DNA from 2 places in the Corynebacterium guangdongense genome. Region 1 is predicted to be linked to the other one. Evidence: riboswitches for the same ligand, from Rfam matches in the RefSeq annotation. Region 1 holds a riboswitch; the other holds the start of a gene.

Region 1 (3,398 bases):
CACCGCATCCCTCCGAGGTGGCGATCACGGTCTCCAACGGCGAGGAGTCCATCGAGATCTTCCCGTATCAGGTGTGCGAGCTGGGCACCGAGTGCGGCGAGGGCGGGGAGATTCCCGTCATCGACGCCGCCCCGGGCGACACCCTGACCATCGAGCTGGACGAGTCGATCTACGACCACGACTGGTCGCTGCTGTCGATCTACGACAACCCGGGCGCCAACGACCAGCAGCTGCACGGCCCGCACGACGCCACCTCCGCCGAGGTCCCGGTGAGCGCGGCGCCGCCCGCAGGCTCCGAGGAGGAACCGCAGTTGGTGGTCGTCGAGGTCAACTCAGCGATGCTGGGCACCGACGACGAGGGCAACGAGACCGTCTACGCGACGGTGTGGTCGGTGGCCACCCAGTCCCCGACCGGCCGGTAGCCCCGGCGGAAAGCACTCAGCTCCGGACACCCTCGGGGCGTCCGGAGCTGAGTGCTGCGCGGGGTGCTAGGAGTCGAGCTCCTTGGCGACGGCCCGGAGAATCTCCGCGACCTGTCGGCCTTCCTTGCGATCCGGGTAGCGGCCGGCGCTCAGCGCCGGCTGAATCTGCGTCTCGATGACGGTCATGACGTCGGAGAGCAGGCTGCCCAGCTCCTCGGGCTTGCGCCGGTTGACGGTGCGGCGACGCGGAGCGTCCAGCACCTTGACGCGCAGGGCCTGCGGGCCACGCCGACCGGCGGCGAAGTCGAACTCGAGACGCTGACCGGCGACGAGTTCCTCGACGCCGTCCGGAAGCACGTTCTTACCGACGAAAACGTCTTCGCCGCCCGGGTTGGAGACGAAGCCGTAGCCCTTTGACGCGTCGTACCACCTGACTTTTCCTACGGGCACGAACAATCACCTCTTTCCTTCTCGGGGGACGGGGTTTTCGGCAGGGTTGACAGCGGACGACACTGCCATTTCGCCGTCGCCCCTCGTAATAAATGTCCAACTATACCTCGGGGACAGGGTTCCCACTAACCACAGAGGCCCCAATCATTCAGCCTGGCAGCAGATGAGTGATTAATGTCACAATAACGTTTTGGACTCGTTCACGCAGGTCAGTACGGCGCCATTTCCCTTCCGAGAGAAAACCGACATCAATCCGTGCTCAGGGCGTGACTCATTCGTTACAAAAAGTTACTCTTCTCCCCAGGCTCAACCGCCGGTCGTCGCAATCGTCCTTCGCCAAACCCTGTCCGGGACGGTGACAGATGACGACAGGAACCTACTTCAACTTCACATGACCAGGACAGGGGCGGGGAACCCACCGCGCAGCCGCGCACCGGATTCGCACATCGCGAGTCCTCGGGGTGAAGCCGGTGACATCCGGGCCACGGATGCCACCGGCCGGGCACACGACGTACCTCCCTCCCGAACCCGACAGCTCACCTCGCAGGCGCATACGAGAGGAACACAAGCATGACCCGCTCCGCACTGACCAAGTTCGCCGCGTCCACCGCCGCCGTCGCCGCCTCCGCCGCCCTCTTCGCGCCGGCCGCCTCCGCCGCCCCGAATTCCGACTGGGACCGCCTCGCACAGTGCGAGTCCGGTGGCAACTGGGCCATCAACACCGGCAACGGCTACTACGGCGGCCTGCAGTTCTCGGCCTCCACCTGGCAGGCCTTCGGCGGCGGAGAGTTCGCCTCGACCGCCAACCAGGCCACCCGCGAGCAGCAGATCTTCATTGCCGAGAAGACCCTCGCCGCCCAGGGCTGGGGCGCCTGGCCGGCCTGCTCCGCCAAGCTTGGCCTGACCTCCGCGCCGAACCTGGACCGCGCGTACCCGGGGGCCTCGACCGCCTCGGCCACGTCCGCGGCCTCCGCGAACACGTCCGCCGACGCCTCCGCCCAGACCTCGGCCGCCACCTCCGCCGAGACGTCCTCCGAGGAACTGGCCGTCGATGCCCTGTACAACCTGATCGCCGACACGCTGGCCTCCTACGGCGCCACCGTCCCGGCCCCGGTCACCGAGTACTACAACGCCAACCGCCACGATTTCAACGCCTTCTACGCCGGCACCGCCACCTTCGCCGCACCGGCGCTGGCAGGGGCCGGCACCATCGACCCGAACCTGCAGTCCTTCCTCAACACCGTCCGCTAACACGCCCGGACAGTCCGGCGAGCCCGGTGGTCACCAATCGCGGTGGCCCCGGGCTCCCTCGATTTCCGGCCGATCCGCACCAGGACAAGGAAAAGCAGAAAGAACGCCGGTGCCCCGGACAATGTCCGGGGCACCGGCGCGGGACGGGGTCCCCGACGCCCTAGCGGTTGACGCGGGTGTACGGGTGAACGTAGCCGATGTGCTCCGAGGGGAGCGGGAGGACGAGCTCGTCACCGTACGGGCTGAAACCACCAGCCAGCGGAGAGATCATTTCGGTGACGGCGTGGTGACCGTCAGGGGTGTTCTCCGGCCAGCCCGGATCAACGAACTTCTTCTTCTCTACGTTTGCCATACCGATCATTCTGTCAAACGTCGGAGCAAAAAGTAACCGGCGCCGGGATTACACTGGGACGGACCATGGCCAGCGATTTTCCCCCGACCACCGCCCCCTCCCCCGACACGCCGGATTTCCGCACGTGGCTGGCGAACCTGGGGGACGTCGAACTCACCGCACTGCTGCGGGCCCGCCCGGATGTGATTCACCCCATCCCCCCTTCGATCACCCCCTTAGCGGGCAGACTCCAGCTGCGCGCCTCGGTCGCCCGGGCGTTGCGGGGCCTGTCGACGCTGGAGCTGGCCGCCCTGGAGGCCGCCGCCGACCTCGGCGCCGAGTTCTCCCCCGTGTCCCGGGCTGACGTCGCCGAAGCCCTCGTCTCTCGGGCGCCGACCCCGGTGGATCCGGCCCTGGCCGAAGGCGCGGTCGACACCCTGGTCACCCACGCGCTTCTCTTCGGCGAAGCGGATCGGCTTCTCCTCGTCCGGGAGACGATGAGCATGCTCCCCGCGTCCTGGCGGCTGCTCGGCGAGGAGTCGCCGGGAGGCGGGCCGGACACCGCAGAGCGGATCGCCGGCCTCGAGCCCGGCCAGCGCAAGGTCCTCGACACCCTGGTTGCCGGGGGCGGTCTGGGGACCACCCGGGACGCCGCCATCGATGCCGATCCCTCCCGACCAATCCCCCAGCTCATCGAGGCGGGCCTGCTCACCCGGGTCGACGCCAACCATGTTCGCCTGCCCCGGCACGTATCCCAGGTCCTGCGCGGCACCGAGACCGGCGACTACCCGCTCGTCCCCTCAGAACGGGTCACCGGCGGCGGCGGACCCGACCCCGACGCCCAGCGCCGGGCGGACGAATCCGGTGCCGCCCAGGGGCTGGAAGCCACGCGCACGGTGCGGCGTCTCGTCGAATACGTCGGCGACCACCCGCTCGCCCTGAAC
Region 2 (3,398 bases), 1.1 Mb from region 1:
CCGCGGTGGCCTGTTCGTCCGTCAGATGCACCACTGGGCTGCGCTGATGTTCATGATGTCCATGGTCGCCCACATGCTCCGCATTTTCTTCACCGGCGCGTTCCGTCGCCCGCGTGAGGCGAACTGGGTCATCGGCGTCACCCTGGTCCTGCTGGGCATGGTCGAGGGCTTCCTCGGCTACTCCCTGCCGGATGACCTCCTCTCCGGCGTCGGCCTGCGCATCATGTCCGCCATCATCGTCGGCATGCCGATCGTCGGCACCTGGCTGCACTGGGCCATCTTCGGCGGCGACTTCCCGTCCGACCTGATGCTGGACCGCTTCTACATCCTCCACGTCCTGGTCATCCCGGGCATCATTCTCGCCCTGATCGCGGCCCACGTCCTCCTGGTCTGGTTCCAGAAGCACACCCAGTTCCCGGGACCGGGCCGTTCCGAGAACAACGTCGTCGGTATCCGCATCATGCCGGTCTTCGCCACCAAGGCCATCGGCATGGGCCTGTTCGTCGCCGGCGTCCTGGCGCTGATGTCCGGGCTCACCACGATTAACGCGATCTGGAACCTGGGTCCGTACAACACCTCCCAGGTCTCCGCCGGTTCCCAGCCGGACATCTACATGCTCTGGACCGACGGTCTCGCCCGCGTCATGCCGGCGTGGGAGCTCTACCTGGGCAACTACACCATCCCGTCCGCGTTCTGGGTCGCCCTGGTCGCCATCGTGCTGGTCGTCCTGCTGATCGGGTACCCCTTCATCGAGAAGGCCGCCACGGGCGACGATGCCCACCACAACCTGCTGCAGCGTCCGCGCGACGTCCCGGTCCGCTCCGGCATCGGCGCAATGGCGATCACCTTCTTCCTCCTGATCACCATCTCGGGCGGCAACGACCATGTGGCCCACTTCTTCCAGATCTCCCTGAACGCCATGACCTGGTTCGGTCGTATCGGCCTGATCATCCTGCCTCCGATCGCCTACTGGCTGACCCACCGCATCTGCGTCGGTCTCCAGCGCTCCGACCGTGAGGTCCTGGAGCACGGCATCGAGACCGGTGTCATCAAGCAGCTGCCGAACGGCGCCTTCATCGAGGTCCACCAGCCGCTGGGCCCGGTCGACGAGCACGGCCACCCGGTCCCGCTCGAGTACGCCGGTTCCTACGTGCCGAAGCAGCTCAACCAGCTTGGTTTCGCGGACTCCGAGACCTCCGGCTACTTCAGCCCGGATGACCCGTCGCTGATGGCGAAGCGTCACCGCATTCAGCAGGAGAACGCCCGCGAGGAGCACGAGATGTTCGAGGCCCTCAACAAGGCGAACGTCGAGGCTGACCGTCGCAGGGGCCTGGACCACTAGTCCCCGGCGCGAATAGTTTCGCTCAGCCTGTGCCCGCACCACCCGCGAGGGGGTGCGGGCACAGGCTTTTTCTGACGTGTGCGCGGTGACCTCGGCTCTCCGGGGCGTCGACGGGGCTCGGGATGCTGCCTGTGGCGTGGCCCCCCTGGTGCGGGCGTGTGCGGGCCTCCCGGAGGCCGCCACGACAGGGCAGGGCCGTTGCGGGCCGCGGGGTCGCCCTCCCGAATTCGCCGGTCGGCCCCTTCACAAGGTGGTGGAGGTGTGGCCACCGAGGTGGGCGTGGCAGGTGGGAAAGGCCTGAATGCGGAGGTTGCCGACGGAAACCGGTGGGCAGGCGGGGTGGTGTGAGCAACCGCACATCCGACCCTTTTCTCGCGCTGACCGCCGTGGGCTGCGTGCCGCACGGCCATTTGGGCCTCGTGTCCGGCACGACTGACACCGTCGCCCAACTGCGTCAACGACGGGAACTGATGAGGGCAGGAACTTTGGTCCACCAAGGCAATCCCGACTTCCCGTCAGGGCGGGTTTTTGATAACGGCGCGATAACAACCCCGCCGGGTGAAGGTGGCTGGACTTTGTTCGTTGCGGTTTCGTAACCTGTTCGAGACATTGCGGAACCAGCACGGTCCCAATGAACCGAAACTAAACAAAATACGCCGAACCGATTGCCTTCAAGCGCAATTAGACCGGGGACCCGAATTCCAGGGGTTCACTGCACGTTTGGGCGTTACTCTGCACCCGCGGGGGACGTATGGAACGTGACGGGGAGATCTTCACTCCTCACCCGACAGCTAACCCGGTAGGCACGCAGAAGAATTTGGAGTTTTTCGTGGCCGAGCATCGTCGCCAGTCCATCCGCACCGCCCGCCGCCTCGTGGCCGCCACCGCCGCCGCCGCCAGCGCGACCGTTCTGGTCCCCAGCGTCGCCAACGCCGCCGAGGTCACTGTCCCCGGCACGGGCATCTCTGCCGAGGTCGCCGGCATCGAGAACATCCCGGGCATCGCCGACGTTCCGGGTATCGAGGCCTGGATCCCGTCCCTGGCCGGCCAGGCCGGCTCCGGAGCCAACGCCCAGGGGGCCATCGACCAGGCCCGCGCCCTGCCGATGTCCTCCGCGATCCCGGGCTTCACCCAGTTCCTCAACCAGGCCGAGTCCGAGGTCGTCTACTCCGCGCCGGTCGTCGCGCCGGCAGCCGTCGCGGCCCCGGCCCCGGCAGCTCCGGCGCCGGCCCCCGCCCCGGCAGCCTCCTCCACCGGCCAGGCGATTGCCGACGCAGCCCTGTCCAAGATCGGTTCCCCGTACGGCTGGGGCGCCACCGGCCCCTACGCCTTCGACTGCTCCGGCCTGACCTCCTGGGCCTACGCCCAGGCGGGCAAGTCCATTCCGCGCACCTCGCAGGCCCAGGCAGCGTCCGGCACCCCGGTCCCGCTGAGCCAGCTGCAGCCCGGCGACCTCATCGCCTACTACGGCGGCGCCTCCCACGTGGCCGTATACGTCGGCAACGGCATGATGGTCGACGCCCTCAACTCCAGCTCCCCGGTCGCTCAGCGTCCGATCGATTACATGCCGATCCACTCCGCGTTCCGTTTCTAGACGCGCCAGATCGAGCCACCCCCCCGGGGTGGGCGGCGCCTGACGCCGTCCACCCCGGGGGAGCGGTGTTTTCCGGTGGTTACCCGCGTCGGCTCGCGCACCGGGAGACGCGGTGGAGACACGACCAGATCACAGTCATTCATCGCGCTCGAAAGCGGTGACCCGTCTACACTTTTCAAACGAAAACCTCACAGTGACACCCCAGAAAGCGAACCTCGTGCGCCGCATCAAGCATCACCGGACCAACCGTCTGACAGCCACCTCCACCGTGGCGGCGATCGCCGCCAGCGGCATCCTGCTAGCGCCGGGGGCCGGCGCGGATGAACTGGACGATCTCATGGCAGAGCTGGAGACGGTGTCCCACGAGGCGACTGCGAAAAGCGAGGAGGTCAAGGCGCTGGAAGACAGCGTGGACTCCGCGGAGCAGGACCTCGCCCGCCTCGCGGCGGAGGCGGACACCGC

Evidence for each region. A riboswitch is a leader RNA that binds a small molecule or an ion and turns the genes downstream of it on or off. The one in region 1 is predicted to bind cyclic di-AMP.
Region 2: linked by a shared signal. The riboswitch ahead of CGUA_RS08860 (C40 family peptidase) and the one ahead of CGUA_RS03850 (resuscitation-promoting factor Rpf1 domain-containing protein) in region 1 are both predicted to bind cyclic di-AMP.

Annotation. Positions count from the first base shown of each region.
Region 1 covers NZ_CP047654.1:802,234-805,631, reverse strand. The annotation lists gene CGUA_RS03860 (DUF2771 domain-containing protein) at 1-422, shown strand, start outside; gene CGUA_RS03855 (cold-shock protein) at 489-872, opposite strand; cyclic di-AMP (ydaO/yuaA leader) riboswitch at 1,251-1,437, shown strand; gene CGUA_RS03850 (resuscitation-promoting factor Rpf1 domain-containing protein) at 1,443-2,123, shown strand; gene CGUA_RS03845 (hypothetical protein) at 2,284-2,475, opposite strand; gene CGUA_RS03840 (helicase-associated domain-containing protein) at 2,541-3,398, shown strand, end outside.
Region 2 covers NZ_CP047654.1:1,878,314-1,881,711, reverse strand. The annotation lists gene qcrB (cytochrome bc1 complex cytochrome b subunit) at 1-1,342, shown strand, start outside; gene CGUA_RS08865 (hypothetical protein) at 1,687-1,938, shown strand; cyclic di-AMP (ydaO/yuaA leader) riboswitch at 1,987-2,163, shown strand; gene CGUA_RS08860 (C40 family peptidase) at 2,172-2,936, shown strand; gene CGUA_RS08855 (NlpC/P60 family protein) at 3,130-3,398, shown strand, end outside.